Regions from separate parts of the Pseudoalteromonas sp. S4492 genome, predicted to be linked through region 1. Evidence: predicted binding sites of a transcription regulator. Region 1 holds the regulator's gene; each other region holds the start of a gene.
The links. Region 1 encodes sigma-54, which starts transcription at its own class of promoters, with help from an activator protein. Its sites were predicted from a motif close to GTTGGCACGNNNNTNGNNT; they were not measured.

Region 1 (10,213 bases):
TTTATCGGATGAATTAGTGAGTAGGGTGGTTAACGAGAGCGCCCCTAAAAAGCAATTATGCTTATCTACCACGTACAGATCATCAGTGCCCTCTGGTAATTCGCCCCTTAAGCGTAAATAGCGTAATACTACATCGAGGGTAACATCTGGACGAATGGTTACCGTATCGCTGTTCATCAAGGCACCGGCTGAGCGCTCTTGATAAGAAAGTGCTTGCGTTGCTCTCTCTCTATCTTGCGAGTCCATGGCACTGACAACGTCTTGATATACGGTATCAGGAAGACTACGTAGGACTTCACCTAAGTCATCGTCGTCCATGTCTTCTGTGGCTGCAGCGATGTGCTCAGGCTCCATCTGGGCAATAATGCCAAGACGTACATCTTCAGACAGTTCTTCTAGAACATCACCGCGGACATCTGGGTCAACCAGTTGCCAAAGCATACGACGAATTTTATGAGGAGAAGATTCAAGTAAAAGGGCTGTATCACAAGGCGCCGTTTTAGCTAACATACCGCGCACTTGAACAAATTGACCACTATTGAGTGACTTGGTCACTTGTTTGAGTTGTTGTAGTGGGTAATCTTGTTCAAAGGCTTCTGGCATTGGCGTCCTTACAACTGAAAAAAGTTTAAATAGGCTAAGCAAATACAGCATAGTTGCTTTGTGGTGTATTTGCAGAGATATCGTCGCACTGCGATAAATTTATTAAGAGTTTTGTAATTTAGAGAAGCGAGCGATATAAAAGTAGGATATTTAAAGGGAATTTTAAATATCCGAATTAAGTTTACCGTAAACCCCGAAGGCTTAGCAAATGCTATTCTTGCTCGTGAAAGCGTTGCGCAATTAATTCGCCAATTGCCGTTAATGCGGCATCAGCATCCGGGCCTTCGCATACAACGCGAACTTCTTTACCTTGGCTGCTTTCAAGTAGCATTAACGCTAACACGCTGTCGCCTTCGGCTTCTTTATCGTCTTGATAAAGGGTAATTTTGGCATCAAATTGCAGCGCTAATTGCGCCAAAACAGTGGCAGCACGAGCATGTAAACCAAGTTTATTTTGAATTAAAAAAGTATCTTCAGCGTGCATTCTAGGTGCCTAATTAAATGTCTTGTTCACGGTGACGAATTTTTACATTGGCATGGCTTTTCGCAAAGCTTTCACCAATTGTTTGCGCTAAATAAACAGAGCGGTGTTGGCCACCGGTACAACCAATTGCAATAGTTAGGTAACTGCGGTTATTGCGCTCTAAATGTGGCAACCATGTTTGCACAAAGGTCTGTATTTGCCATGTGAACTTTTGCACTATGCTGTGGCTCGCAAGATAATCTTTTACTGGTTGATCAAGGCCTGTTAGCGGCTTTAAATCTGGCTCCCAGTGTGGATTAGGTAAAAAGCGTGCATCAAATACGTAGTCAGCTTCTTTTGGTATACCGTGCTTAAAGCCAAACGACATAAAAGTAATAATCAGCTTTTTATCTTTTTTACCTAAGATCTTTTCGCGAATTGATTCAGCTAACTGATGAACACTCAAATCGGTGGTGTCAATCATAAAATCAGCGCGGGTGATCAGCACATCGAGCAATATTTTTTCTTGTTTAATAGCAAGATCGAGTGGCAAAGAATCAATCGATAATGGATGTAAGCGGCGTGTTTCTGAAAAGCGCTTTATCAGGGTTTGATCATCACTATCTAAGTAAAATAGCGTTGGGTTTGCAAACCCTGGTAGGTATTCAAGAATATCATTAAATTCTTGCTGCTCTTTCGGTAAGTTACGTACGTCGATACTGACTGCTATTTTATCGTAATTATCAGATACGCTACGTACGAGTGAAGGCAGCAAATTCACTGGAATATTATCAACGCAATAATAGCCTAAGTCTTCAAGTACTCGTAAAGCGACCGATTTACCTGAGCCTGAGCGACCGCTGATAATGATTAATTCCATTTATGCCTCTGCTGATATGACCTGAAACAGTTGCTGATCGGTTGTAGCACTGCGTAACTGTTTACAAAATTCTTTATCTTTAAGTCTATCAGCAATTGTTGATAAGGTCTTTAGGTGAAGCTGACAGTCACCATCTGGTACGATGAGTGCCACAAATATATCAACCGGGCGGTTATCAATAGCATCAAAATTGATGGGTGATTCACTCACTATGATAAACGCATGGGGTTCATCGGCACCGCTCATTCGACCATGGGGAATAGCAATACCGCGACCGATGCCGGTGCTGCCTAGTTTTTCTCGGTTGAGCAAAGCATCTAGGATATCTTGTTGCGATAAATGAGGAAGCTGCTGGTGGGCCAGTTCGCTGATATATTCAAGAATTCTTTTTTTGCTATTAAAAAGGACCGCAGCTTTGCTGCAGTCCTGGTTAGTAAGTGAACTTAGTTTCATAATTTAATGTCGAGCTAATTTCTCTTTGTGTTTAATGACTTGGCGATCAAGCTTATCGATCAGTGAGTCAATGGCTGCGTACATATCTTGATGTTCTGTAGAAGCGAACAATTCGCCTCCGTTTACATGTAAAGTTGCTTCTGCTTTTTGGCTTAATTTTTCTACATCTAGAATGACATGAACATTATTTATATGGTCAAAATGCCTTTCTAGTTTCGCAAACTTGGTGTTTACATAGTCTCTTAATGAATCAGTGATTTCTACATGACGACCAGTTAAATTTAGTTGCATAAGCATTTTTCCTTCTATGTAAAACGTCTAAATCAAACTCTTGCGCTGATTAGACGGAGGTATTGCTAGAGACTCACGATATTTTGCAATTGTACGTCTAGCTACTTTAATTCCTTGCTCAGCCAATATATCTGCAATTTTACTATCACTCAATGGTTTAGCTGAGTTTTCTGCGGCCACTAACTTCTTGATTAAAGCGCGTATTGCCGTAGAAGAACACTCACCACCATTTTCGGTGCTGACATGGCTTGAGAAGAAATATTTCAACTCAAAAATACCCCTCGGGGTATGCATATATTTTTGCGTTGTTACACGTGAAATTGTCGATTCATGCATTTCGACCATTTCAGCAACATCATTTAGCACCATCGGCTTCATCGCTTCAGGGCCGTGCTCAAAGAAAGCTTGTTGTTGTTGAACGATACAGTTGGTTACTTTTAATAACGTATCGTTACGGCTTTCTAAGCTCTTAATAAACCACTTTGCTTCTTGTAAGTGAGAGCGAATAAATTGGCTGTCGCTACTCGATTTTACTGAGCGAGACATAGCCGCATATTGGCTGTTTACTCTAATCTTTGGCATACAATCTGGGTTTAACTCAACCACCCAGCGACCTTTTACTTTTTTCACTGATACATCAGGTATAACGTACTCAGACTCTTCGCGTACTATGCTATCCGCAGGCTTAGGATTTAAGCTGTGAATAAGCGTCATCACTTCTTTAAGCTCATTTTCTTTAAGCTTAGTCTTTTTCATCAAAGTGCGATAGTCGCGACTCGCTAATAATTCGATATGCTCAGATAAAACCATTTTAGTTTCAGCTAAATATGGTGTGCTAGCGTCAAATTGACGAAGCTGAATACACAGGCATTCTTGTAAACTGCGCGCGCCAATACCAACAGGATCGAATAATTGTATTCTTTTTAAGACCGCTTCAACTTCATCAAGTTCGATTTCTTCTTCATCGTTATTTTGATTAAAGCTTTCGACAATATCTTCACAGCTGATCGTTAAAATACCTGAGTCGTCTATGGCTTCTACTATGGCTACGGCAATCGCTTCGTCAGTTGGGCTAAATGGCGTGAGCTGTAATTGCCACATTAGGTATTCTTGTAGGGTTTCAGTTGATGCGCCTTGGTAAATAGACTCATCTTCAGGCATAGGTCCTGATGATGTTGATGGGGCAGCACTCATGTACTCGTCCCACGTGACGTCCATTGCTAAGTCATCACTTACGGTGTCTTTATTGAGGGCGTCACTGCTTTCTTGCTCGTATTCGCTAGGTGCTTCTTCTGCAGACGCGCTTAGTTGCATATCGTCAGATTCAGCTTTTTGCTCATTCTTACCGATACTTTCTTCGTTGTAATCAGCCTCTTCCACTTCAAGTAGGGGATTACTATCAAGCGCTTCTTGAATTTCTTGCTGGAGATCCAATGTACTGAGCTGCAACAAACGAATCGCTTGTTGCAGTTGTGGAGTCATTGTAAGTTGCTGGCCCATGCGCAGCTGTAATGATTGCCTCATGTATCCCTAACAATCCTTTTTAAGTTATCGATGACTGTGCTGTGACAGTTAAAAAATTATCGATTTATTGTCATTGTTATAAGTCTAGCAGATGCTCTAGTCGGTGGCGTAATGGTTACAGCCTGAATTGCTCGCCTAGATATACATCACGTACAGTTTGGTCAGCTAATACGTGCTCAGGTGTGCCTGATGCAATTAGCTCCCCATGAGAAACAATGTAGGCTTTTTCACAAACATCAAGGGTTTCTCTAACATTATGGTCAGTAATGAGTACCCCAATACCGCGGTTTTTTAGGTGCTCAATAATTTTCTTTATATCTAACACTGAAATTGGATCAACACCAGCAAAAGGCTCATCTAAAAGGATAAATTTAGGATTTGCGGCTAATGCGCGAGCAATTTCAACGCGGCGACGTTCGCCACCTGACAGCGCCATACCTTGGCTGTCACGGATATGTTGAATGCTAAATTCGTCGAGTAAGCTGTTTAGCGTTTCTTCGCGGGTGGTTTTATTTAGATCTTTACGGGTTTCTAAAATTGCCATCAAGTTTTGATAAACCGTCAACTTTCTAAAAATTGACGACTCTTGCGGCAGATAACCAATACCTAAACGTGCGCGGCTATGCATTGGTAAAAGCGTAATGTCGTTATCATCAATGCTGATTTTACCTTTGTCGCTAGGTACTAAGCCTACAATCATATAGAAGGTTGTCGTTTTACCTGCGCCATTTGGACCAAGTAAACCAACAATGCTGCCAGCTTCAACTTCAAGGCCTACATTTTTAACCACTTGGCGGCCTTTGTAGCTCTTAGCTAAAAGCTCTGCTTTTAATGTGCTCATGGTTGGCCTTTGTTATCTTTTTTGTTTTCAACTGGAACGAGGATCGTGTGTACGCGATCTGTTGAGTTTTCGTCTTTTTCTGCGCTGATCAGCTGTTGAGCCATATCGTAGGTAATGCTTTTGGCCGTTACTTTTTGACCCGATTGAGTGACTTCAGCTTCGCCATTGAGTGTTAAGAAGCGTTTCGCAACATCGTAACGTACTTCTTGTGCACTGGCGCTCATTACGGTGCCATCAGCTTGCTTTTCTTCGAAATAAGCAGGATTACCTGTCGCGATAATTAATTCGACAGTGCCTTCGGTGTCTCCACCGTGTGCTTCAAGACGCTCAGCTGTAATACGACGATTACCATGCACGATCTCTACGTTACCTTCGAATATGCCAACGCCATCTTTTAGTTTACCAACTTGGCGGTCTGAGCTAATGCTAATTTGTGCGCCAGTTTGCTCAGCAGCCGCGCCTGAAAACGCGATCAATAAGCTTGGGATCAGGAGTAGTTTCTTAAGTTTATTGGTCATAGTATATGGTTCGTGTATGGTTAGTTAACTCAACAATTTCGGTTTTTAGATCGGCTTTTAAGCCTTTCCCGGTAATCTTTAAATTCGGTCCTGTTAGCGTCACAGGTTGCTTAGAAAACATGGTCATTTTATCAATGTCGACATTAATGTTTTCAGCTTTAATATCTTCGATCATGCCGTTGTGGGTTAAGTTTTTAGCAACCACATCCCCTTCAAAAATCAGCTGATCGTTTTCGTATAAAGTGGCTTCTTTGGCTTTTACTTGCCATACCTGCTGGTCGCCATAAATCGTAAAAATTGGTTGTTCAAAAAAGGTAAACCCTAATTGTTGATACAACTCCATTTTGGCGGCCGCCACCTTATGACTAATTTTGCCTTGTTCGTCATACGCAGTTTGCTTTAAGGCAACGGCTGTATAATCAGGCGATGCTATGATCTCGTCTTCACTACTTATTGCGTCTGTTGATTGATTAAAGTACGGGTACCATAACCACACCATGCAACAAACAAAAACAATACTCAGTAAAATACGGGCTATATTCATGCGCTGGTTCCATCGCTAGTTAACGGCTTGCCGTTTTCTAACATCAGTAAATCAGTTAATTCACGCACGGCTCCAAAGCCACCCGGTAATAACGTGGTGTAATGAGCCAGCTTTTTAATAAGCGGGTGTGCATCGTTTACAGCAACAGCAAACCCCACTTTTTCCATTACTGGTAAGTCTGGACCATCATCACCAATATAGGCAATTTGTTCATCTGTCAGCGCCAGTTTATCTTTTAACTCTTGATAAGCAATCAGCTTATCTTCTTGTCCCTGATAAATGTGCTGAACTGTTAGGCTAGTCATTCGCTGCTGAACTATTTGTGAATGGCGGCCAGTAATCACCGCGACGTCAAAACCACTATTAATAAGCGCTTTGATGCCAAAGCCATCTTTTGTATTGAACGCTTTCAGTTCTTCGCCATCATTGCCTAAATAAATGCGACCATCAGAAAACACACCATCTATATCGCAGATTAGCAATTTTACTTTTTGTGCGCGCTGACTTACATCAGGGCTAAGTGGCTGGTATAGCTCAGCGAATGTCATTGCTTAAAGAACTCCTGCTTTTAATAAGTCTTGCATATTAAGGGCACCAATTGGCGTATTGCTTTGATCCACCACAATTAAACCATTGATACGCTTACGTTCCATAATGTTTAAAGCCTCTGCTGCAAGCATATCTGGGCGCGCAGTTGTGCATGAACGAGTCATTACTTGGCTAATTGCCGTACTATGAATATCAATACGTTGCTCTAAAATTCGGCGTAAGTCACCATCAGTGAATAATCCGGCTAACTTTTCATCCGCACCAATCACCGCTGTCATACCAAGGCCTTTGGCAGACATTTCAATGAGTGCATCTTTAATGCTTTGTGTTTCGCTAACAATCGGCGTGGCATCGCCCGCGTGCATGACATCATTCAATGTCAGTAATAAACGCTTACCTAAGCTACCACCAGGGTGTGAAAGCGCAAAATCGTCGGCAGTGAAACCACGGGTTTCAAGTAGCGCAACCGCCATTGCATCACCCATTACTAACGTTGCTGTAGTACTTGCGGTTGGTGCTAGACCTAATGGACACGCTTCTTGGCTAACTTTGATGCATACATGTACATCAGACAGTTTGGCCATAGTTGAATCAGGGTTGCCTGTTAATGAAATCATCTTTGCGCCAATGCGCTTAATAACAGGAATAATGCTAAGTACTTCGCTGGTCTCACCTGAGTTTGAAATACACATCACCACATCATCGCGAGTGATCATACCTAAATCACCGTGGCTTGCTTCACCTGGGTGAACAAAAAACGCCGGTGTGCCGGTGCTAGCAAGGGTCGCAGCAATTTTATTACCAACATGGCCAGATTTACCCATACCTATAACGATAGTACGACCAGTGCATTGGTACATTAGCTGGCAAGCGTTATCGAAATCTTGGTTAATGTATTGCTCAATTTCTTGTAAGGCTTGTGCTTCAATTTCAAGTACGCGCTTGCCTTGCGCGATAAAGCTTTGTTGTGTCATTGATTATCCTATTTGGCTAAAAATATAGCCCTGATATGCAATAAATGCGACTAACAATAAGCCACCTTCTACTCTATTGATACGACGAGCACCTTTAAAGTTCAATGACATGGCAATCAATACAACCGTTGCTGCAATCATGATAAGTGCATCGCGGTTTGCCGCAGAAGGGTCAATAATTGATGGGTTGATAATACCCGCAAGAGGTAATACGGCGAGTAAGTTAAATATGTTTGAGCCAACGATGTTGCCAAGCGCTAAATCGTCTTCGTTCTTTAATACCCCTGCAATACAGGCTGCCAGCTCTGGTAAGCTGGTACCAATAGCAATAATGGTTAAACCAATGACTAGGTCTGATAAGCCAAAGTATTTTGCGATATCAACGGCTGATTCAACTAAAAAATGTGAACTGATTGGCAATAAAATCATCCCGATGACTAACCAAAACACGGCAGATTTAGTACTCACGTTGTCTGGCACATCTTCACATGCTTCGCTAACAAAGGGGTCATCTTGATTTTTGGCACGCAGAGAGATAATAACTAGGCCTGCTATAAACACCACAAACGCAAGCATTAAAGCGACGCCCTCAGCGAATGAGAAGTAGTTGTCTGAGAATACATACCAAGCGGCTACTGAGATTAACAGCACTAATGGCATTTCGCGTTTTAATGTCATTGATGACACGGAAAGGGGACGCAGTAAGGCTGTGACGCCAAGCACAAGTAAGATATTAGTAATGTTAGAACCAACCGCATTACCAACAGCGGTATCTGTTTTATTGGCAAGTGCCGCAGATGCAGACACCATCATTTCAGGGGCTGATGAACCCATAGCAACAACGGTTAAACCAATGATTAGGGTGGGGATCCCCATATTTTTTGCGAGTGCAGCCGCCCCATATACAAACCGATCAGCACTCCAAACGAGCGCTGCAAAACCAATAATTAAAATGACAAAAGAAGTCACCATTGTGATACGCCAACATTACTTATACAGATGACTGCAAATAGTAACAAAAGCGAGCATGAAAGTATAAGTAAAAGAATGAGCTGGCGAGCATAAAGCCAGTGTCGTGAGGAAACTAAATTTCAGCGGTGGTTAAGTTCTTTGCAGCTAGCTTTAGAATTTATTGAAAGGAAATATTACAAAATTTTACGATTTGTTTTTTCCATCTTGACTAAAAAACCCTTAAAATGGCAAAACTAGTGAAAAACGTTATGGAGAGCGACTTGTCGCAATCAATAGTAGAAATCAAGGATGTAACCTTTTCACGGGGCGATAGAATCATATATAAAAATATGAGTTTTAACATTCCGAAAGGCAAGATTACCGCTATCATGGGACCGAGCGGCATTGGTAAAACCACCATGTTACGCTTAATTGGCGGTCAGCTTAAGCCTGATTCTGGTGACATTTTATTTGAAGGCAACAGCATTCCTGGCATGACTCGCAAGGAACTTTATGCTGCCCGCACGAAAATGAGTATGCTGTTTCAAAGTGGCGCGTTATTTACCGATATGTCAGTGTTTGACAATATCGCTTTTCCTTTGCGCGAACATACTCAACTTAGCGAAGATTTAATTCGTCTTGTCGTTTTAATGAAATTACAGGCCGTCGGTTTACGTGGCGCACAAGATTTGATGCCATCTGAGCTTTCAGGTGGTATGGCTCGCCGTGCAGCATTGGCACGTTCAATTGCCCTCGATCCAGAACTTATCATGTATGATGAACCTTTTGCGGGCCAAGATCCTATCTCAATGGGTGTGCTGGTTAAGCTGATTAAATCACTGAATGAAGTGTTAGGTTTATCATCACTTATCGTGACCCATGATGTTACTGAGGTGATGAGCATTGCTGATCACGTTATCATCATTGCTGATCAAGGGGTGATTGGCGAAGGTTCACCAGAGCAAATGCAAAACCATGAATCTGAACTTGTTCAACAATTCTTAAATGGTTTATCGGATGGTCCTGTACCATTCCATTTCCCAGCTCCTGCGTACGATGATGAATTACTAGGAGTGCACAATGCTTGATCTATTTCAGAAGTTAGGTCACAAGACACTAGGGCGCTTTGCAGCGCTTGGTCGGTCTACTCAAATGTTGTTTGGTGCATTAGTGAATATGCCAAACTTCAAAAAAGGCACACCTTTACTAATTCGCCAATTATATATGGTGGGCTCACAATCTCTTTTAATCATCATGGTATCAGGCTTGTTTATAGGGATGGTGCTTGCCTTGCAAGGTTATACCGTGCTGGTCGGTTATGGTGCAGAAGACAGCTTAGGTCCCTTAGTGGCATTGAGCTTGTTACGTGAGTTAGGCCCTGTAGTAACCGCATTACTGTTTGCAGGCCGCGCAGGCAGTGCGCTTACCGCTGAAATCGGCTTAATGAAAGCAACCGAGCAATTATCAAGTTTAGAAATGATGGCGATTGATCCACTTAAACGCATTATTGCACCGCGTTTTTGGGCTGGTTTTATCAGTATGCCATTACTTGCATTAATATTTTCTGCGGTTGCTATTATCGGCGCTCATTTAGTGGGGGTTGATTGGCTTGGTGTTGATTC
Region 2 (10,213 bases), on a different contig from region 1:
TCACTACCGCATGGCCTGTAGACTCAAACCACTGAGCTAAGCTATTGTTAGAAAACAAAATTGTAAAGGCTAAGCCAAGACCTTTTAAGCTGGCTATTGTTTTATTTTTCATGCTGACACCTAGCATTAAAACCAATGAATAACCTAAATGAGCAAGGACTGTACCACAGTGGCATTAAACGTGCATATTTGTAGCCAAAGAGTTTTAAGCGGAAGCAAATTATGCGAGCACTTCTATTCGGTGGGCTGGTTGCCTGCGCAGCACTAACCGGCTGCAGTAGTATTTTTGATAAACATGTAGAATACACTTACATTGAGCCAGATAGCTACCCAGTGCTTAAAGCGGTGGGGTATGCGCCAATTAGTGCTCAACCAGGTAGCAATGAATCGCAGCGTACTTTACTTGCGATTAAAGCCTCAAAGCTTGAAGCGTATCGCGAGCTTGCTGAGCAAGTTTACGGGCAAAAAATTTCCGCAGGCACCACAGTACAAAACAGTGTTGCTCATAACGATCAATTACAAAGCCAAGTACAAGGTGTGATCAAAGGGGCGCAGGTTATTAAAACCTACGCAGTAGGGGATACCTACGCAACTGAATTACAGCTTGATATGAAACGAGTACACGACTTATACATTGGTGAAGTAAAGCCACGCCAAGTGAAAAAAGTAACGTATTATTAGGTGCAACTTAGTCTAGCTGTAACCTATTGGCTTGCAACGTAAGTTCAAAGCATAAGTTCAGCAAATTCTGCTATCATTAAAAAAGCGCGATAACTCATTAGTTGTCGCGCTTTTTTAATGGAAATGACATTTAGGCTTTCAAGTTGTGTACGATTTTCTTATCGCCTTGAATTACGCTGCCACCTTGGTCGTAGGTCATCGATGATGGAGCGCCAATTAAAATATCTTTAAGTTGCTTGACACTTAGCTGTGCTTGATGAGCCGCATGGGCGTTTACATCGTTTTTCTTTTTGCAGCTAGTCAGTAGGGTGTTTACTTGTTTGATAAGTGCACTTACTTCGTCATCTTGCGATTCGTTGTGTGCAACAAGTTTTTGGACGTCTTTATCAATTGTTTGAATTTGCTGGAGCAAAGAGATTTTTTGTTGGGCAATACTCTTTAATCCTTCGCCACGCTTTGCAGCAATGGCTGTCAGTTCATCATCTAAAAGCGCAGCAATAGACTCCAAGCACGAAACTTGTTGTGTTAGTTTGCTAGCAATTAAATGATTATGATCAGCCATACACATCAAACTCGAATGCGGCGATGTTCTTCGCTAGTTTTTCAGCATCAATTTGGTATTTACCTTCACTGATTGCTTTTTTCAGCTCAGCAACTTTGTTGCTGTCGAAGCCTGATGACTGCTCAGCTTTTTCTTGCAAAGATTTAAGCTGTCTAGCTTGAGGAGTTAAGCTCACAGAATCTGCACTTGCTTTTGGTGCGGCCGATTTCGCAGCGGCTGCATTAGCATTATCTTTTTGTAAATCAAGCTTTTTTTGCTTGGTATTTGTCAACACAGAAGTTTGTTGTTGACCATTATTGACATTGCTTACCATAATTTTGACCTATACATTACCCAACATATGCCTTTATATCGGCGGGCACAGCGGATACTTTAGCATAAATATAAAAAATTAAATATTTACTTGTACAGACTCGACCCCATCCACACGTGCATTTAATACTTTACCTGATTTTTTGTTTTTTACACGTACTAATTCGTCTAACGTACCATCTTCTAAAGCAATTCCAGTGGTTTTAATTCTCAAACCGCCTAACGAAGCATAAATAGTAACGTTATCGCCTTTACAAACCATACAAACCTGGCTCATAACAATAGGTGTGCCATCACGTAAATTGCGCTTACTGCGACTACCAATGAGTATAGTCTCATCTTGTACATATTGCGTTCTGACAAATTGTTTAGGTTTCATTTCTAGGCGCAAGTGCTCTGCTCGAATAACCTCGCCACGTGCTAAATTAGTGGTAACAACAACCACAGGTTCGAGCTCTATAATGCGAACGTGAACGTATTGGGTCCAACTATTTAAGTCTTGGCACTTAAGTTGTACAGTTACCTGCCGATTAAAAGGAGGCTCTGTCGGTAACTCTTTGTTTATTGGTGACTCACACAGTCTCTCTGGAATGCGACCATCTAATGGTAAAGCACTAATTTGCGGTGTGGTGTCCAGATCAGGGAGCTGTTCACTAACAAAATCGACAGCGATTTGTTGAAGTTGCTCGTTATTATAAACTTCAGCCTGTAGTTGTGTTGCAAACAACAGGCTAGTAAGAAAATAAAAAACACTGTATCTTCGGCTTTTTTTTAACAAACTCATATTGTTTCGACTATGCTTATTGTTGAAAACAAGGTATAAATATTTTGCGTCAAAAAACAGACGCTTCGTAACCTTATGTAGCTTTAACACAAAGAAGGCAATTATTGTTCCAGCTCTGATTGTTTATCTTTAGGAGATTGAAATGGCAGGCATTTTAGACTCAGTTAACCAGCGTACTCAGTTGGTTGGGCAAAACCGCCTTGAATTACTATTATTCAAACTCAGAGGGCGACAACGCTTTGGTATCAACGTGTTTAAAGTAAGAGAGGTTCTGCAATGCCCACCACTTACTAACATGCCAAAATCAAATGCGTACATTCGTGGTGTTGCGCATATCCGTGGTCAGACTATCTCAGTGATTGATTTATCGATGGCTGTGGGTGGCCCTGCAATCGAAAACATTAAAGACAGTTTTATCATCATTGCCGAGTATAACCGTTCAGTGCAAGGTTTCTTAGTTGGCGGTGTTGAACGTATCGTTAATATGAACTGGGAAAAAATAATGCCGCCACCATCAGGTGCTGGTCGTTATTCATACCTAACAGCAGTCACAGAAATTGAGAACGAGTTAGTTGAAATTCTTGACGTTGAAAAAATCTTAAATGAAATTTGCCCAGTGAACACCGAAGTGAGTGCTGAGGTTGTTGGTGATGGCGAAATTCAGCGTGATTTAGGTGAGCGTATCGTCTTTATTGCAGATGACTCTGCGGTCGCTCGAAATCAAGTGAAACGAGCGCTTGAACCGTTAGGTGTGCAAACTGAGCTTGCTAAAAACGGTAAAGAAGCATTACTACGTTTACGCGAGATTGCTCAGCTGGATTGTAAAAATGATATCACTGAGCGCGTTGGCTTATTGATATCAGATGTAGAAATGCCAGAAATGGATGGTTATACACTGACCGCCGAAATCAAAGCAGATCCAAAATTATCACCTTTACATGTGATCTTGCATACCTCTCTAAGTGGGGTATTTAACCAAGCAATGATCGAAAAAGTAGGTGCCGATGATTTTATTGCAAAATTTAACCCAGATGAATTAGCAACAGCTGTGAAAAAGTGGGTTCATTGTGATTAATTATTTATAGGTGGTATTACTTTGGAAAATAAGCATTTACAACAAAGCGAATACGATCAATTCCGCTCTTTCTTAGAGCAACAATGTGGCATCGTGCTTGGTGACAACAAACTGTATTTAGTTAAAAGTCGTCTTGCACCGCTGATGGCTCGCTTTAATGTTGAGTCATTATCACAGTTGGTAAGTAAAACTTTAAGTCCTCACGAGAGGCAGCTTCGTGCCGCTGTGGTTGATGCGATGACCACCAATGAAACGCTTTGGTTTCGTGATCAATACCCGTTTGAATTATTGAAAACTAAGCTGTTTCCTGAGCTTAAAGATGTGCGTAGGCCACTTAAAATATGGTCAGCGGCAAGTTCATCAGGGCAAGAGCCGTATTCAATTGCCATGTCGGTTGCCGAGTTTCAGTCTAAAAATCCGGGAGTATTAAAAATGGGTGCGCAAATAATTGGCACTGATATTTCTAATACCATGCTTGATATGTGTAAAAATGCTGAGTATGACGCCTTGGCACTTGCTCGCGGTCTGTCGATGGAAAGACGTCAAAAATTCTTTAAAGACAGCGGCAATGGAATGGCTCAGGTTATTGACCCAATAAGAAAAATGGTCAGCTTTAGACATTTAAACTTATTGGATTCATACGCTTTAATGGGCAAGTTTGACATTATATTCTGCCGCAATGTGTTGATTTACTTCTCACCGGAAGTAAAAGCGAAAATCATTGCACAGTTTGCGCAAGCTTTAAACCCAAAAGGCTACCTGTTTTTAGGTGCGTCAGAGTCAATGGCGGGCTTAAGTGATAGCTTTGATATGGTTCGTTGTAACCCGGGTATCATCTATCAGAAAAAGTAAACTCTCCTTAGCAACCTAGTTCTTAGGTTGCTAAATAAACTTATTTTTCAACATCTTATATAATTAAAAATCACTCTTTATTTTTGGCTTACCTTTTGCATTATCCCCTGTAGAGTCAATTTTTTGGAGATGGTTATGGCTATCAGTTTTGATAAAGCATTTGGTGTTCATCCTCATGCGATGTTGATCCGTTCACAACGCGCTGAGTTATTAGCGACAAATATCGCTAATGCTGATACGCCGGGCTACAAAGCGAAAGATATCGATTTTGCCTCGGCATTAAAAGCGGCAAAAAGCAACCAACAGGGCGGCAACAGCATGGTTCGAACCGATGCAAAACATATTGCCGGAGGCAGTCGTTTTGTTGGTAGTGCAGAAATGTTTCGTACGCCAAATCAAGCAGATACAGGTGATGGTAACTCTGTTGATATACAAGTGGAACGAAACTTGTATGTACAAAACTCATTAGAGTATCAGGCAAGCCTGCAATTTATGAGTAGTAAAATTTCAGGCCTTAAAAAAGCCCTCGGTAGTCAAGGAGCTTAATCATGAGTTTGTATAATGTTTTTGATATTTCAGCAACCGGTATGACCGCGCAAAATGTTCGCCTAAATACCACAGCCAGTAATATCTCGAATGCGAATACGATTAGTTCTAGCCAAGACAAAACGTACCGAGCGCGCCATCCTGTTTTTGCCGCTGAGTTGACTAAAGCGTCATCATCACAAAGCAATCCTCAGGGCTCTTCTGTAGGCGTTAAAGTGTTAGGCATTGTAGAGAGCGATAAGCCACTACAAATTGAATATAACCCGAACCACCCAAGTGCGGATGAAAACGGTTATATCTACAAACCTAACGTTAATGTCGTAGAAGAAATGGCAAATATGATTTCTGCCTCTCGCTCTTACCAAACAAATGTGCAAGTTGCTGATGCAGCTAAGCAAATGTTAAGTAAAACACTGTTGTTAGGACAACGGTAATCGAGGATAAGTTATGAGTAACGACATCAGCTCTGCATCATCATCCTATTTGGATAGCTTGCGTTGGAATCAAAGCAATACGCAAACAACTGAAGAAGACAACAACACGCTTTCTCAGGAAGATTTCTTTTCGTTGTTAACACAGCAGTTGTCGTTCCAGGATCCGAGTAATCCAGCAGATAACGATCAAATGATTGCGCAAATGACGAACTTCACTATGGCTGAAGGTATTTCAAACTTAAATGAAAAGTTTGATTCACTCACTGCGTCAATGACATCGAACTCTGCATTACAAGCTTCAACACTTGTGGGAAAACAAGCACTGCTTGAATCTGACACCATTGATTTTGATGGTGAAAATGCAGCAAAAGGCTCGGTGGTTGCAGAAACAGCGGTTGAAACACTGACGCTGAGAATTACAGATTCATCAGGCCAGTTAGTACGCACCATTGATTTAGGCTCTCAGTCAGCAGGTGCACTGCGTTTTGAGTGGGATGGCAAAGATAACGATGGCAATGTACTCCCTGAAGGTGAGTATGACATCAGTGCTGAAGGCTATGTAAATGGTGACTACAGCAGCCTGCCAATGGCGACCTTTAAAAATATTGAAAGTGTCAATATCAATGGTAGCAGCGGCATTATCGTAAATACAAAAGAGGGTGCGGTTAGGCTGACTGATATAGCTGAAATCGCATAAGTAAAAAAAGGTTTGGGTTAGCTTAGGCTAAGAGATAGGTTAGAGGTGAGTTATGAGCTTCAATATTGCATTAACAGGTTTAGCAGCCGCGCAAAAAGATTTAGACGTTACCGCAAATAACATTGCGAACGTGAATACTACGGGCTTCAAAGAGTCTCGTGCAGAGTTTGCTGATGTGTACGCATCATCAGTATTTAGCTCTGGTAAAACAAAAAATGGTGACGGTGTAAGAACAACCATGGTGGCACAGCAATTCCACCAAGGTTCGTTATCATTCACAAATAACTCTTTAGATTTAGCGATTACGGGTGAAGGTTACTTCGCAATGGCTAATGACTTAGGTGCACAAGACTTTACTTATACGCGTGCTGGTGCGTTCAAACTTAATAAAGATAACTTTATTGTTGATGCGAGCGGCAATTACTTACAAGGTTTCCCTGTTGATGAAGCAACCGGTGATACAACCTCTGTTAGTTTAAGTACTTCATCTGCACTACAAATTCCTGATGCTTCAGGTTCACCGCGTGCAACGACGAATGTTTACTCATCATTTAACCTTGATTCGCGTGCCTCTGCGCCAACAGTGACACCATTTGATCCTGAAACAAGTGCGACTTACAACAGTTCAACGTCGACAACTGTATATGATTCATTAGGTGAGCCACATATTTTACAATTCTTCTTTGTGAAAACTGACTCAGCGACTACAGGTAATGAGAATGAGTGGGAAGTGTATGCAACACTTGATGAAAAGCCATTTGACTCTAGTGGTGTAGAGCAAACAACAACACCTTATACTCCATTAACTACATTCCAATTTGATGCGAGCGGTTTACCACTTAGCACGGATGGTGTAGCAAATACAGATACAACTTTTAATCCTTTAACCCTACCAAATGGTGCCGGTGCTGCAACAGGTCTATCTGATTTACTTTCTAATGGTGCGAGCTTCCCAGATGATGTAACAATGAACTGGCGTGATGAAGCGGCAACAGCGAATAAAGTACCAACTCAATATGCAAGTAACTTTGAAGTGAAAGCACTTGAGCAAGACGGTGCGACGGTAGGTCGTCTATCGGGTATTGATATCGGCTCTGATGGTAAAATTGTTGCATCGTATAGTAATGGTGATACCTCGTTCTTAGGTCAAGTTGCAATGGTTCGTTTTTCGAACTCACAAGGTTTACAGCAAGTAGGTAATACTTCTTGGAAGAAGAGTTTAACGTCAGGTGAGCCAATTGCTGGTGAACCAGGTTCAGGTACTTTAGGTTCAATCAACTCATCAGCACTTGAGCAATCAAATGTTAACTTAACGAATGAACTTGTTGATTTGATTAGTGCGCAGCGTAACTTCCAAGCTAACTCACGTGCGCTTGAGGTTAACTCAACGCTACAACAAAACATCCTACAGATCCGTTAATCTTAACGGCTCTAAGCATAATCCGACACGAAGGCTGCTCCCTCTATTGGCAGCCTTTTTTCATTCTAGCAGCTCATTTTTCTCTCCTATTTCAGCGTCAATTTTACTTTGGCACTTTTATTGCATTTCTTAGTTATCGTATTTTTAGTGAGTCAATGTTATGGACAAAATGGTCTACATTGCCATGTCGGGTGCTAAGCAAAGTTTGCGCGGTCTTGAGCTCAAGGCTAACAATCTTGCGAATGCTAACACCACTGGCTTTAAAGCTGATTTTGCACAAGCTCGCTCTATGCAAGCCTTCGGGGAAGGTCTGCCATCGAGGGTGTTTGCAATGCAAGAACGCCCAGGATCTAACATGCAATCTGGTGGTTATGTAGAAACTGGCCGTGAGCTTGATATTGCTATGAGTGACCGTGGTTGGTTGAGTGTACAAGATGCATCAGGCAATGAGGCATACACCAAAACAGGCACATTAAACATTACTCCAGATGGTGCGTTGATCACCAGCCATGGCCGTCAAGTAATTGGCGAAGGTGGTCCAATCATTCTGCCATTACCTATCGAGAAAGTTGAGTTTAGTGAAGACGGTGCTATTCAGGTTCGCCCGCAAGGTGCACCAGCGAACTTTTTAGAAGTGGTTGATCGCTTAAAAGTGATTGAGGCTGATAACACTCAGCTTGAAAAAGGTAATGACGGTTTATTTCGACCAAAAGAAGACATGCTGATCAATGACCTGTGTGGTTTTTGTGATATTTCGCCAAATGTGAAAGTACTATCGGGAACGCTTGAAATGTCAAACGTAAACCCGGTGCATGAAATGGTCGACATGATCAGCAATCAACGCCAATTTGAATTACAAGTTAAATTGATGAAAACAGCCGAAGAGCTCGATGAGCGTCAAGATCAGCTGTTACGCATTGTTTAAGATGACTGAGAGGGTAGAGTTATGAATCCTGCATTATGGATCAGTAAAACCGGGCTTGACGCCCAGCAAACCGATATTTCGGTGATCTCAAATAATCTCGCGAATGCCAGCACGGTCGGTTACAAAAAAAGCCGCGCCGTATTTGAAGATTTACTATATCAAAACATCAACCAACCAGGTGGTCGTTCGTCACAAGACACTGAAATGCCATCAGGCTTAATGCTTGGTGCGGGTGCCAAAGTGGTTGCCAACCAAAAGAACTTTTCACAAGGTAACATGCTTACCACTGAAAATTCACTGGACTGGATGATTTCAGGCCCTGGTTTTTTTGAAGTGCAATTACCGGATGGCAACATTGCCTATTCGCGTAACGGTCAATTCACGACTGACGAAGATGGCCGCATTGTAACATCGGGCGCGGGTTTTCCTTTGCAACCGGAAATGAATGTTCCAGACGATGCGCAATCAATTACTGTTTCACAAGACGGTGAAGTGTCAGTGCGTATTTCAGGGCAACCAGACAACGTGGTCATTGGTCAGCTAACGATTAGTGATTTTATTAATCCATCGGGTCTTGAGCCTATGGGACAAAACTTATACACAGAAACCGCTGTAAGTGGTGCGCCTGTGCAAGGTAACCCAGGTATCGATGGTTTAGGTACGGTGGTTCAAGGTTCCCTTGAAACCTCTAACGTGAATGTAACTGAAGAGCTTGTTAACTTGATCGAAACACAACGAATTTATGAAATGAATTCAAAAGTGATTTCAGCGGTTGATGAAATGCTTAGTTACATTAATCAACAGCTTTAATGGGTAGGAGGCAGCATGCGTAATATTATCTTAGTCACATCGGCAGCATTAATGCTGGGTGGTTGTATGACAACGCAAAATCATCATGTGGTTCAGGATGACCCTTACTATGCGCCTATGTACCCTGAGCCAACAACAGAGCCGATGGTACCTACAGGGTCGTTGTTTGATAGTTACTCATCAAATGATTTGTACTCGGATAAAAAGGCACTGCGTGCTGGCGATATCATTACGGTTAAATTGCAAGAATCAACGCAAGCCACCAAAGCCGCTAAAACCGAGACCGACAAAGAAACGGACGCCAGTTTAGACCCTGTTATAGGCCTTGGCGGTAATCCGGTCAACATTGGTGGTGACAGCATTCAATTTGGTATTGGTTCTGGGGCATCATTTAAAGGTGACTCAAAGTCTAACCAATCAAACAGCTTATTTGGTGATATTTCTGTCAATGTGATGCGTGTTCTACCCAATGGCAACTTGGTTATTCGCGGTGAAAAATGGCTTACTTTGAACACAGGTGAAGAGTTTATTCGCTTAGAAGGTTTGGTTCGCCCTGAAGATGTTGCCGCAGATAACACGGTCACATCAAATCGTATTGCCAATGCGCGCATTCAATATTCAGGTAAAGGGCAAATTCAAGAAACGCAAAGTGCAGGTTGGCTGTCTCGTTTCTTTAGTAGTTCGCTTTTCCCATTTTAGAGGAATAAAGTCATGAATGGGTTTAAATACATCATCGCTCTTTGCTTAATTAGCCTGCAGTTTTCTGCACAGGCTGAGCGAGTCAAAGATGTATCTATGGTTGAGGGCGTGCGCTCAAACCAATTAGTGGGGTATGGTTTAGTGGTTGGTTTACCTGGCACTGGTGAGCAAAGCCGATTTACACAACAAAGCTTTAAAGCCATGCTGAATGGCTTTGGTATCACTTTACCTGATAGCTTAAAACCTAAAATTAAAAATGTTGCTGCTGTGGCAGTGCATGCTGAGTTACCAGCGTTCAGAAAGCCTGGTCAAACCATTGATATTACCGTGTCGTCTATTGGTAGTGCGGGCAGTTTACGTGGCGGTACATTGTTACAAACCTTCCTAAAAGGGGTTGATGGCAATACTTATGCAAT
Region 3 (10,213 bases), on a different contig from region 1:
CCCACAGGCAATTTTAAATGCTGCTGTAGCTGGAGTTGGCATCGCCCACTTAGCGTTAGATATTGTGGAGCCTTACTTAAAAAATGGCCAATTGGTTAGTATTCTGGATGAGTTTCAGGTTGGTGATAATGCATCTTGGTTAGTCTACCCAAGAAAAGATCTATTACCGTTTCGTGTACGTTTACTAATAGAACACTTAACCAATGCATTTGCTGATTAAAATTTACCCTTTTAGAAAAATGCCAAGCACGTTAGAATCACTGCAACAATAATAAAAAGTTATCACTATGAGCGAATTTCACCAACTCTCTGCTACCAGCCTACAAGGCCAAACCGTTGACTTTTCTGATTTTGAAAACAAGGTCGTACTTGTTGTAAACACTGCAAGTAAATGTGGCTTCACTCCACAATATGAAGGCTTACAAACACTGCATGAAAAATATCAAGAGCAAGGCTTAGTAATAATTGGCTTTCCTTGTAACCAATTTGGTAAACAAGAGCCTGGGGATGCGAAGGAAATTAAAGAAGGCTGCCTTATTAACTATGGCGTTAGCTTTTTAATGATGAGCAAAGTCGATGTGAATGGCGAACATGCTCACCCTGTCTTTAGATACCTAAAATCAGAGTTGCCGGGCTTTATTACCCGCAAAATAAAATGGAACTTCACCAAGTTTTTAATTGGTAAAGACGGCAAAGCCATTAAGCGATATGCGCCACTAACAAAACCTGAGCAGCTCGAGTCAGACATTGTTACTGCACTTAGCAAGTAACAATGTCTTAAAGCAATAAAGAGGCAAATTGCCTCTTTATCTAAATTTATGCTTAGTCGTTCAAGTACTCGTCAAAGTCGTCATCGCCTAAGTTTCTACGCAAGCGTTTTTGTTCAAGATAGTCTTCCAACTTCTTCTTAACGCGTTGCTTTTTCTTGTCGTGTTGATTACGCCCGACCATTTCGTACTCGTCTTCAACAAAATCGTCATCTAGCGCGTCATAACTAAATGTCTTACCCACAACCCACTCCATAAAGTGTTTGAGACCAATTCAGGAGATTAAAATTTGCTCGATGAATTGGCAAAGATTAAAAAGCTCAGTAGTAATTTAGTATCTAAAAAACCACCAAAATAAAGCCATACACCCATGCTAAATAGGCCATATGTCAATATTGTGAATAAATAGCGCTAAATTCGATTTCTGAAAAGTGAGAGTTTTTTATCGTTTCGATAAAACACATTTATGCATGTATATTTTTTAGTGAATTTGACTAAAAAGTGGTTAAAACTTTATTTTCATCACTTTGGTAAAAACAGCCAAAACAACACAACAATTTGAAATATATGAAATTATTAACTTTGGCATCTTAATTGATTATGTATTTGTGTCATTTCAAACAGGAAAGAAAAAAATGAAAAAGTTATTGTTAGTAAGTTCTTTATTTATCGCTACCAGCGCAATGGCTCATAACGATAATGATACAAATATTTCATTCAGCGGTGAGCAATGTGATGTTGAATTTAAAAATGATGTACGCATCACACCTAGCGAGTTAGAAGTATACACAGCCGATAATCGCACGATGAAAATCATCGATCAGCACACTTTGTATATCGATGGTCAAAGCGTATCGCTTGATGCTTCACAACAGCAAGCAATTGCAGATTACTCAGACAGCTTACGCAGCCAACTTCCTGAAGTAGCAAATATTGCGCTTGATGGCGTAAAAATCGCAGGCGTAGCAATTGAAGAGGTATCAAAAGCCTTCAATATTGACGGCCTAAACGACATTTCAGAATTAATGGACGATATCAGCGTAGAAGTGCAAAACGCTTTCTATCAGCAAGGTGCGTTCACCATGGGTCAGCAAAATTTCGAAAAATTTGGCCAAAACTTTGAAGACCAATTTGATGAGCAAATCGAATCAGCAGTCGAGTCAGCCATGATGCAATCGATGGGCAGTATTTTAGTGGCGCTAGGTTCTGAGCTTTTAGGCTCAGGTGGCGACATGGATGAATTTGAACAACGTATGGAAAACATGGGCGCACAAATCGAAGCGCGTGTAGAAACACAGGCAGCTCAACTGGAAGAGCGCGCAGATGCATTATGCGGCAGCTTTGCAGATATCGCTCACAAAGAACAAGAGTTAGTGGCGCTAGTACCAGAGCTAAGAGAGTACCAACTATTTACTTTCAAACAGAACGCAGAGTAATTGACGAATTAACATCCCTGAACCAAAAACTTGGTCCTTTCGCGCAGAGCTTGCTCTGCGCTTTTTTATTTTTTGGCCAGCACAGTCAGTTGCGATAACGTTTTAATCGCCTGCTCTAAGTTTTCAGACCAAGGCAAGCCATAACTTAAACGAAAACAGCTACGGTACTTTTTACCCGCTGAGAATATCAACCCTGGTGTAATGCTGATCCCCGCCTCTAGTGCCAAATGGAATAACTTTACCGCATCATATTGGCTACCAAGATCAACCCAGATAACACAGCCCCCTTGCGGGTTACTAATACGCGCACAATTTGGCATATATTGCTGCAGGCACCAAATCATGCGCTCTTTGTTGGTGCTTAAGCGCTGTCTAAGCAAACGAATGTTACGGTCGTACTCTCCGCTGGCTATAAACTCATACAAGGTCCACTGGTTTATAAGTGGCGCAGAGCAACTAAGCGCGCGTTTATGCCGTCTTGCTTGTTCTGCAAACTTACCGGCAATGATCCAACCTATGCGGTAACTGGGGGCAGCTGTTTTTGAAAACGACGCGCAGGTGATCACTAAGCCCTTTTTTGAATAGGCCTGTGCAGGCGTCGCACGCTTGGCTGTAAAATGTAAGTCGCCATAAACATCATCTTCAATAAGCACCACGTCGCGCTGCTCCAAAAGTGCCACTAATTGCTCACGCTTGGCATCAGGCATAAAGCTGCCAACAGGGTTATTTAATGAGGTAGAAAACACACAGGCTTTTATATCATGCTCATCGAGTGCTTGAGCCAAGTCATCTAGCCATATTCCTTCATCAGGACACAGCGGTATTTCCAGTGCCTTTAAACCTAAGCTTTCAATTAACTCGATAATGCCAAAATAACAAGGCGACTCGATTGCAATAACATCACCGGGTTTAGCGACACACTTAAGGGCAATCGCCAGTGCCTCTTGAGCACCGTTGGTGATCACTAATTCATCGCTATCAACCCCAATACCAAAGTCCAGATAGCGATGAATGAGTTGCTTTTTAAGTGGTGCAAAGCCATCCATTGGGCCGTAATTAATTGCCGATGCGCCAGCCAGTGTCATTACTCGGCGCATTGTTCGTGCCAGCGCTTTATCTGTTGGAGCTGCGGCCACAGGGTTGGCGATACCAAATGGCACCACATTAGCTTTATGGATAGCGCTGTAGACTTGCTCAATCAAGCCTTGCTTATTGACTGTGGTCGGCTCTCGACTGAGCCTAACTCGCTTTGGACGAGACTGATTTAACTGTGAAGACTTTAAAAAGTAGCCTGACTTTTCTCTGGCTTCGATCAGCCCTTGCCCTTCAAGTAATTGATACGCTTGCTTTACCGTTGGAATACTAATGTTGAGCTTATCAGCCATTTTTCTGAGCGAAGGTAATTTTTCACCCGGTAATAACGAGCCTTGCAAGCAAAGATCTCTAACTAGCTGAATAACTTGTTGATATAAGAACTCACTGTTACTACGACTGATAACTTGTGACATAGCCCACCAAACTGTATAGGTTGCATTTCTAGTTTTCTGTATATGTTAAGTATACAGAAGCGAACTAAAATGAACATACTTTCAATTTTTAGGTACTAACTATGAAAAGCGCCGCTCTCTACCTTGCTACAGTATTGATCTGGGGATCGACTTGGCTAGCTATTGAGTTTCAACTGGGTGATGTCGCTGTTGAGGTCTCTTTATTTTATCGCTTTGCCATTGCAGCCATTTTAATGTGGGCCTTTGTGCTGGTAAAAAAACTCCCTATGCAATATTCACTGCGTGATCACGGATTTTTTGCATTATTGGCTTTATTTAACTTTGGTTTAAATTATTTAGTGCTGTATTGGGCGCAGAATTATCTCACCTCAGCAATGGCCTCAATTGCCTTTTCGATGTTGCTATTAATGAACATTATTAACACCCGCTTGTTCTTCGCCAAGCCAATTGCAAAACGAATTTACTTTGGCGCACTACTTGGCGTAATGGGTATTGCCAGCTTGTTTTGGCCACAAATTCAGCAATTCGACTTGAGTAATGGTGCGTTGGTCGGGTTACTACTTGCGCTGTCAGGGACCTTTGTGGCTTCATTGGGAAATATGGTCAGCGTTCGAAACTCTCAGCGTAATATTGGCGTACTTCAGGGCAATGCCTGGGGCATGTTATACAGCGCTTTAGGGCTAGCTGCTTATGTTTTAGTAAGCGACGTTGAGCTGACATTGAATGCCCCAACCAGTTATTGGGTATCGCTCTTCTATTTAGCAGTATTTGGTACCGTAATCGCATTTGCTTGTTACTTCGCGCTACTTAAAAATATCGGCCCTGAGCGAGCAAGCTATGTAATCGTATTGTTCCCGCTGGTTGCAGTGGTTTTAAGCACCTTATTTGAAGGATTCGAATGGCAAGCGAATACCTTTATGGGATTTAGCTTGGTGCTATTCGGAAATGCTATCGTGCTAACTCCAACTCGACAAATTAAAGCATTTTTTGCTGCACGTAACCTACAGCAAAAAAGCTCCATCCCCAGTTAGAAGTGACTATGTCGCCTCTAACACCAAGCGCTGGCAAATTTTGCCGGCGCTTTTTTATGGCACATGAAAACGAAGTGCTTGTTTGTGAATCTTAACTTTAGCCGGAGTAAAACCAACGAGCTCACCATCGGCTTCTATAGCCAGTCCTTTCGAGGTGATCTCGGCAGTCGTTAAACGGGTATATTCCAGCGCGTGCAAACTATGATGCTTTACGAGCAGTAAATACAAAAAGCTGAGCAGGTTTTTCAATAAACCGCCAGCTGGCATGCAGTAGCAATCAAGCTGACCATCATTTAACTTTGCCCGAGGGGCAATCTTTAAGCCACCACCAAAGTAATGATGATTAGCAAAAATCGTTGCTAAATTACTGTAGTTGAGTGCTTTACCATTAAACTCACCCTGAAGTGATCGTGCCCGAAATGAAAATAGCTGTTTGATGCCCTGCCAAGTGTAGCCAAACGAGCTAAAACTTCCGGCTTTATTTAGTTTAGTCACGACTTCAGCGTCAAAACCTATTCCCGCCACATTAATAAAATAGCGTTGATTGATTTGTCCAACATCGATTAATTCTGTACGGCTATTAAAAACAGCTTCATACCAAGCCTGTTGTTTACACGCAAAGCCACGAGCAAAATCATTTCCTGTGCCTGCTGGAATTAACGCGATAGAACAGCGACTCGTCATTAATGCATTAACGGCTAAATGCAGCGTCCCATCACCACCAATCACCACAACTTGAGTCTGGTTATTAGCCAAAAGCGCAATATCAGCGCAATCATTCTCAAACTTGCCTGTGGTTAAATACAATTCAGGCTCAATCTGTCTTTTTTTACATTCTTTTAGTAGCCAATCAACACTGTTTTTATGATTTTTTTTGTCACTTGGCTTTATTATTATCAACATCAACGGTTACTTCTTTTCTTGCATGGCAAAAACACCACGCTCGTTCAAATTATATTAATCTGAATAATTAATCACTTTCTCACTCTAAAAACGCATAAATAAAAACACCAAAAGCTAAAAACCTTTATTTACTTACACTTCAACGCAAATGCAATTGCATAAGCATGCAGAGCAATGTGTATTTAAAAACTTAACCCCATGTTAATAAAAGGCTTTCAGATTAGAAAAAGTTATCCGATAGACTCAATTTTTATCGTTTTATTTTTGTCCAGTTTGGTTGCAAAATACTCACGTTTTCAACCAAACACAACCCGGAGCAAAGTAATGAACCCAATTAATACATTAAACCAAAACGCTGCAGCTCATGTTGCCGTAAAACCAACAAACCGCAAAGCAAAAATGTTGGCAAAACTAAATCGCTACGGCAAAAAGTTAGCTCTTGGCGGCGCAGTACAACACAAGTAATCCCCAACCATGGTTACTTTATCGGTGCAGTAAACACCCAACCACTAACGAAGATCCTTCTTTAGCTCCTCCGTTTACTGCCCCAACCCCCTTCTTTTAAGTTAAAAACAGCAAATAATTAAACCTTTTTACAAAAAACCCCCTCTTTACGCTCAAAAAACAAGCAAACAAACTTTTTCCTATTTACACAGCCGATTCAGCTAAGTATTATTCTCGCATCACGATGTGGAGAGATGGCAGAGTGGTCGAATGCACCGGTCTTGAAAACCGGCAGGGGTTTGTAGCCCCTCTAGGGTTCAAATCCCTATCTCTCCACCACTTATTTTTATTTGTTGATTTATTTCAGCAAATTACAATCAGAATTATGCGCTGGAGAGGTGGCCGAGTGGCCGAAGGCGCTCCCCTGCTAAGGGAGTATAGGGTTTGTAGCTCTATCGAGGGTTCGAATCCCTCCTTCTCCACCATTTTATTATTAAAAACCGCTTTTAAGCGGTTTTTTTATGCCCGAAACCTTGCACACTTCATTATATTTCATGCATGCTAAGTATCTATTTGCTACACAAAGTGATGCTATGTTTCGTTTTGCATTTTTTACTCTTGCCCTATTTGCCAGCGCCAACAGTCAGGCCACTATTTATAAGTGCATGATTGACGGGGTTGCCACCTTTACAGAGCAGCCTTGTGGTAAAGACGCAGTAATCGTGAAAATTGCACCGCCACCAGCAACTAACCAACCCCCAGCCACAGAGCAGCCGGAAAAACCACAAAAGCCTGCGGACTTAAGTGTTGAGGATTATTTAAAAATTCAAAAAGCCGATCGCGAAATAGACCGCCTTCAGTTAGAAATCAAAGAACTACAAAAACAACAAAGTGAACGCATCGATAAACTCAATAATATGACGCAAGATGCCGCAAACAGGTTAGGTGCGCCTTCTATTGAAGATGCTATCAGCAAACAAAGTGAGCGTATTAACGCTTATTATAAAAGCCAAATCACCATCCTCGAAAAACAGGTAGCACAGTTAGAAGAAGGCAAGAAACAGCTAACTGAGCAAAACAGCCAGTCCAATTAGTCTAGCTTACCAAAACTGGTCAGACATGATATAACAGGTTTGCTGATTAAGTTTAGGGATCAATCGTTTTGCAAATTCACACGCTCGAAGGTTATATTCAAAATATCTATTTGGTTGAATATCCAGATAAATTGATGCTGCTTGATGGGTGTTGCCGTGCTGATGTGAATACTGTATTTGACTATATTACCGAGCAACTCAAGCGCCCCATCACAGACTTAAAACTGATAGTAGTCACCCATATGCACCCCGATCATGCCGGTGGAGCGCATGCATTAAGAAAGTTAAGCGGTGGCAAAATAGCTACGTCGAACGCCCCTGGGCAATGGTATAGAGGCATTGCTGGTTTTTTAATGCATTTAACCGATATCGCTTTGGCTTGGTGGGTCGCCGGTAGGTTAAATAAAAAACGCCACAATCTTTGGTACAGCCGCCATTTAGATGCAGATTATTACCTTGCCACAGATGCAACCCTACCGGGTTTTGACGATTGGCAAGCACTGCATAGCCCAGGTCATACAGACCGAGATATTAGTCTGTATCATATTCCTAGCGAGCGAATTTACATTGCTGATTTATTGGTAAAAGTAAAAGGGCAGCTTGTGCCACCCTTTCCTGTTTTTTACCCAAAGCTGTATTTAAACTCTTTGTTAATGCTAAAAGCGCTGCAACCAAAACGAATTATGTTTGCCCACAGTAACGAAGTTAGTATTGATGACATCGACTTTGAGCAAATTTTAGCGCTGGTCCCCGAAAAACCAATGACGCACTGGCGTTCCGTCAAAGCAAAGGCCCGACAAGCACTTAATTTAAAGCGCTTTTCACAGTCTTGATAAATTTATCAATATCCTGCTGCTCATTATAAATATGAGCTGAAACTCTTAAACCTAAGTGACGTTCATCAACCGCAATATTCGCTGCAATAAGCGCAGCTTTTACAGCCGCTTGTTGCTCGCCAAAATGCATAATGGCCGTTCCAGAGCATTTGTCAGCCTGTATTGGTGAACGCATATAATCAGCTAATTGATCATGAAACTGCGCGAGCATTGCTAAGTTATGAGCGCGTACTTTCTCAATACCAAGATCAGCAAAGTAATTAATACTATGCGAAGCCAAAATATAAGGTGCAACTGAGGGTGTGCCACCCCAAAAGCGCAACGCGGTTTGATGATAAGCAAAGTGCTTAATATCAAACTCAAACGGATTTTGATGAGAAAACCAGCCAACATCTTGTGGCTGACAAAGTGATAGCTGCTTGCTGTTAACCCATAAATAAGCAGCACCCGGTCCACCACATAGCCATTTGACACTCGAGCCCAACATAAAGTCGGCATCTAGCTTAGTTAAGTCGACCTCTAAAATACCTGCAGACTGCGCAACATCAAGTAAGCTCAATGTGTTGTGTTGTTTCGCGATATTTATAATTTCATGAATAGGCGCTTGCTGACCCGTGTTTGAATAAACATGGCTAATAAAGACTAAATCAATATCATTATTCGCTAAATATGACTGCCAAACCTGCGCATCGGTTAAGTCTTCATGCTTATCAATAAACACGATTTCAGCACTTTCAGGTAGGGCTTTTTGCATTGCAAAACCCATGCTTGGAAAATCACTTTCTGCCATCAACACTTTGCAATTTTCTTGTTGCAGTCGCTGGTGCGACATCAAAAGCTTAGTTAAACCACTCGATAAGTTAACTTGTGGGCAAAATAGCTCACTGTGCGAGTTAAATAATTTAGCGAGACTACTCGTAAATGCCTCGACACCTTGCAGCCACTGTTGCCATGGTTCTTTATTTTCATGTTGCCAAGCGGCAAAAAACTGCTGATGAAAATGCTGCTCAGCAGATTTTAATGGTCGCCCAACAGAGTGGTTAAGCAAATAGCTGCCTTGTGGAATTACAAAATCGTTTTTGTTCATTACTTAATCCACTGTTTTAACTTAGTTAAGTCATCGAAACGAGTGCGAATATCATCCCGCTTTACTGCCGCACGGCGATCACGCAACTGCTCTAGTGAGTTTAGTAACACATGCAAAGGCGGCCCACTGGCTGTGACTTTATCCATATGTTGTTGCTGCATTTGCTGTGAAGGCTGCGCAATATATTTACTGACCAATTGATTATGATGGCCAATGGCAGTATCACCATGCAGTTTACACACTTGAATGAACAGCTTTAAGTTAGTTTGTAACCATTCACTATCGCGCTCAGCTTCTGCCGCTAAGAAGTCATCCATAATACTTGTCATACGCATGCTCTCACGCAGGATCTGCTGATCTTCAGGCATCATATACAAGAATTTATCCACCAGCATTTGCGAGTAACTAGGTTCATTAGCAAAGCAAAGACCAAGTAATAAATCGATGACATTAATGCCCGCAAAATCACCGGCATTCGCACCTCGATATACCTCTTTACCTACTCGGTACGGCTTGTAATACGGACGTACACAATAGAAAAAACGGTCTGTGTCGAGCTTGTTATATAGCGCATTATTCGAATCAATCACATCAAGCAGCGCTTGTTTTGCTACTGCCAGTAAATCAGCCGTGATAGGGTGCGATATCCCTAACGGCTGAATTTTTAATAAAGCATCTGCCGCGCGCTTATACGCTAAAATGCCCTTGGTGTTGTAATCGACAAAGATTTTCTCATCTTCAAGGTCAGTAAAGCGCTTATACAAACCATCAACCGCTTTATTGTGGGTGGTTAAATGCGCCGTTGCAAATCGCGGGGTTACACCAATAGATGCACCGATGTGCATTGCCAACGCAGAGGCTTCAACAAGCGGTGAGCTTGTTTCACGAGAAGGCTCAGTGATTTCATGTCGACGGCATGCCGCCATATACAAACCAACATTACCTAATAAATCGAAGGCGTTATCAAAGCCTTCATCGGTATTGCCCTCAGCCAGTAAAGCACAAATATGCTCATTACCCTCTTGCTCTAATTGACGTTTAAGGTGCTCACCGACACCCTCTACATTCGCTTTATCGTCTTGTTGCCAATATAGTTTTTCTAATTCG

Region 2: flgB (flagellar basal body rod protein FlgB) is a predicted target of sigma-54. The motif match lies at 4,349-4,367, and genes of this name have one in related genera.
Region 3: CWC28_RS07815 (YggN family protein) is a predicted target of sigma-54. The motif match lies at 1,349-1,367, and genes of this name have one in related genera.

What each region holds. Positions count from the first base shown of each region.
Region 1 is NZ_PNCP01000019.1:91,634-101,846, forward strand. It holds gene mgtE (magnesium transporter) at 1-603, opposite strand, end outside; gene CWC28_RS05945 (HPr family phosphocarrier protein) at 815-1,087, opposite strand; gene rapZ (RNase adapter RapZ) at 1,101-1,946, opposite strand; gene ptsN (PTS IIA-like nitrogen regulatory protein PtsN) at 1,947-2,399, opposite strand; gene hpf (ribosome hibernation promoting factor) at 2,403-2,690, opposite strand; gene CWC28_RS05965 (RNA polymerase factor sigma-54) at 2,718-4,214, opposite strand; gene lptB (LPS export ABC transporter ATP-binding protein) at 4,330-5,055, opposite strand; gene lptA (lipopolysaccharide transport periplasmic protein LptA) at 5,052-5,573, opposite strand; gene lptC (LPS export ABC transporter periplasmic protein LptC) at 5,563-6,117, opposite strand; gene kdsC (3-deoxy-manno-octulosonate-8-phosphatase KdsC) at 6,114-6,665, opposite strand; gene CWC28_RS05990 (KpsF/GutQ family sugar-phosphate isomerase) at 6,669-7,640, opposite strand; gene CWC28_RS05995 (calcium/sodium antiporter) at 7,644-8,612, opposite strand; gene CWC28_RS06000 (ATP-binding cassette domain-containing protein) at 8,861-9,679, shown strand; gene mlaE (lipid asymmetry maintenance ABC transporter permease subunit MlaE) at 9,672-10,213, shown strand, end outside.
Region 2 is NZ_PNCP01000004.1:17,277-27,489, forward strand. It holds gene CWC28_RS00735 (flagellar assembly protein FlgT) at 1-112, opposite strand, end outside; gene CWC28_RS00740 (LPP20 family lipoprotein) at 223-681, shown strand; gene flgN (flagellar protein FlgN) at 812-1,243, opposite strand; gene flgM (flagellar biosynthesis anti-sigma factor FlgM) at 1,236-1,556, opposite strand; gene flgA (flagellar basal body P-ring formation chaperone FlgA) at 1,635-2,339, opposite strand; gene CWC28_RS00760 (chemotaxis protein) at 2,482-3,414, shown strand; gene CWC28_RS00765 (CheR family methyltransferase) at 3,436-4,266, shown strand; gene flgB (flagellar basal body rod protein FlgB) at 4,402-4,812, shown strand; gene flgC (flagellar basal body rod protein FlgC) at 4,815-5,246, shown strand; gene CWC28_RS00780 (flagellar hook assembly protein FlgD) at 5,260-5,943, shown strand; gene flgE (flagellar hook protein FlgE) at 5,996-7,363, shown strand; gene CWC28_RS00790 (flagellar basal body rod protein FlgF) at 7,524-8,288, shown strand; gene flgG (flagellar basal-body rod protein FlgG) at 8,310-9,098, shown strand; gene flgH (flagellar basal body L-ring protein FlgH) at 9,114-9,797, shown strand; gene CWC28_RS00805 (flagellar basal body P-ring protein FlgI) at 9,810-10,213, shown strand, end outside.
Region 3 is NZ_PNCP01000026.1:4,228-14,440, reverse strand. It holds gene CWC28_RS07830 (LysR family transcriptional regulator) at 1-220, shown strand, start outside; gene CWC28_RS07825 (glutathione peroxidase) at 288-770, shown strand; gene CWC28_RS07820 (PA3496 family putative envelope integrity protein) at 823-1,011, opposite strand; gene CWC28_RS07815 (YggN family protein) at 1,403-2,203, shown strand; gene CWC28_RS07810 (aminotransferase-like domain-containing protein) at 2,269-3,711, opposite strand; gene CWC28_RS07805 (DMT family transporter) at 3,813-4,742, shown strand; gene CWC28_RS07800 (diacylglycerol/lipid kinase family protein) at 4,797-5,645, opposite strand; gene CWC28_RS21915 (hypothetical protein) at 5,970-6,110, shown strand; tRNA gene CWC28_RS07795 (tRNA-Ser) at 6,338-6,428, shown strand; tRNA gene CWC28_RS07790 (tRNA-Ser) at 6,482-6,574, shown strand; gene CWC28_RS07785 (DUF4124 domain-containing protein) at 6,683-7,183, shown strand; gene CWC28_RS07780 (MBL fold metallo-hydrolase) at 7,252-8,016, shown strand; gene CWC28_RS07775 (aminotransferase class V-fold PLP-dependent enzyme) at 7,988-9,106, opposite strand; gene CWC28_RS07770 (PrnB family protein) at 9,106-10,213, opposite strand, start outside.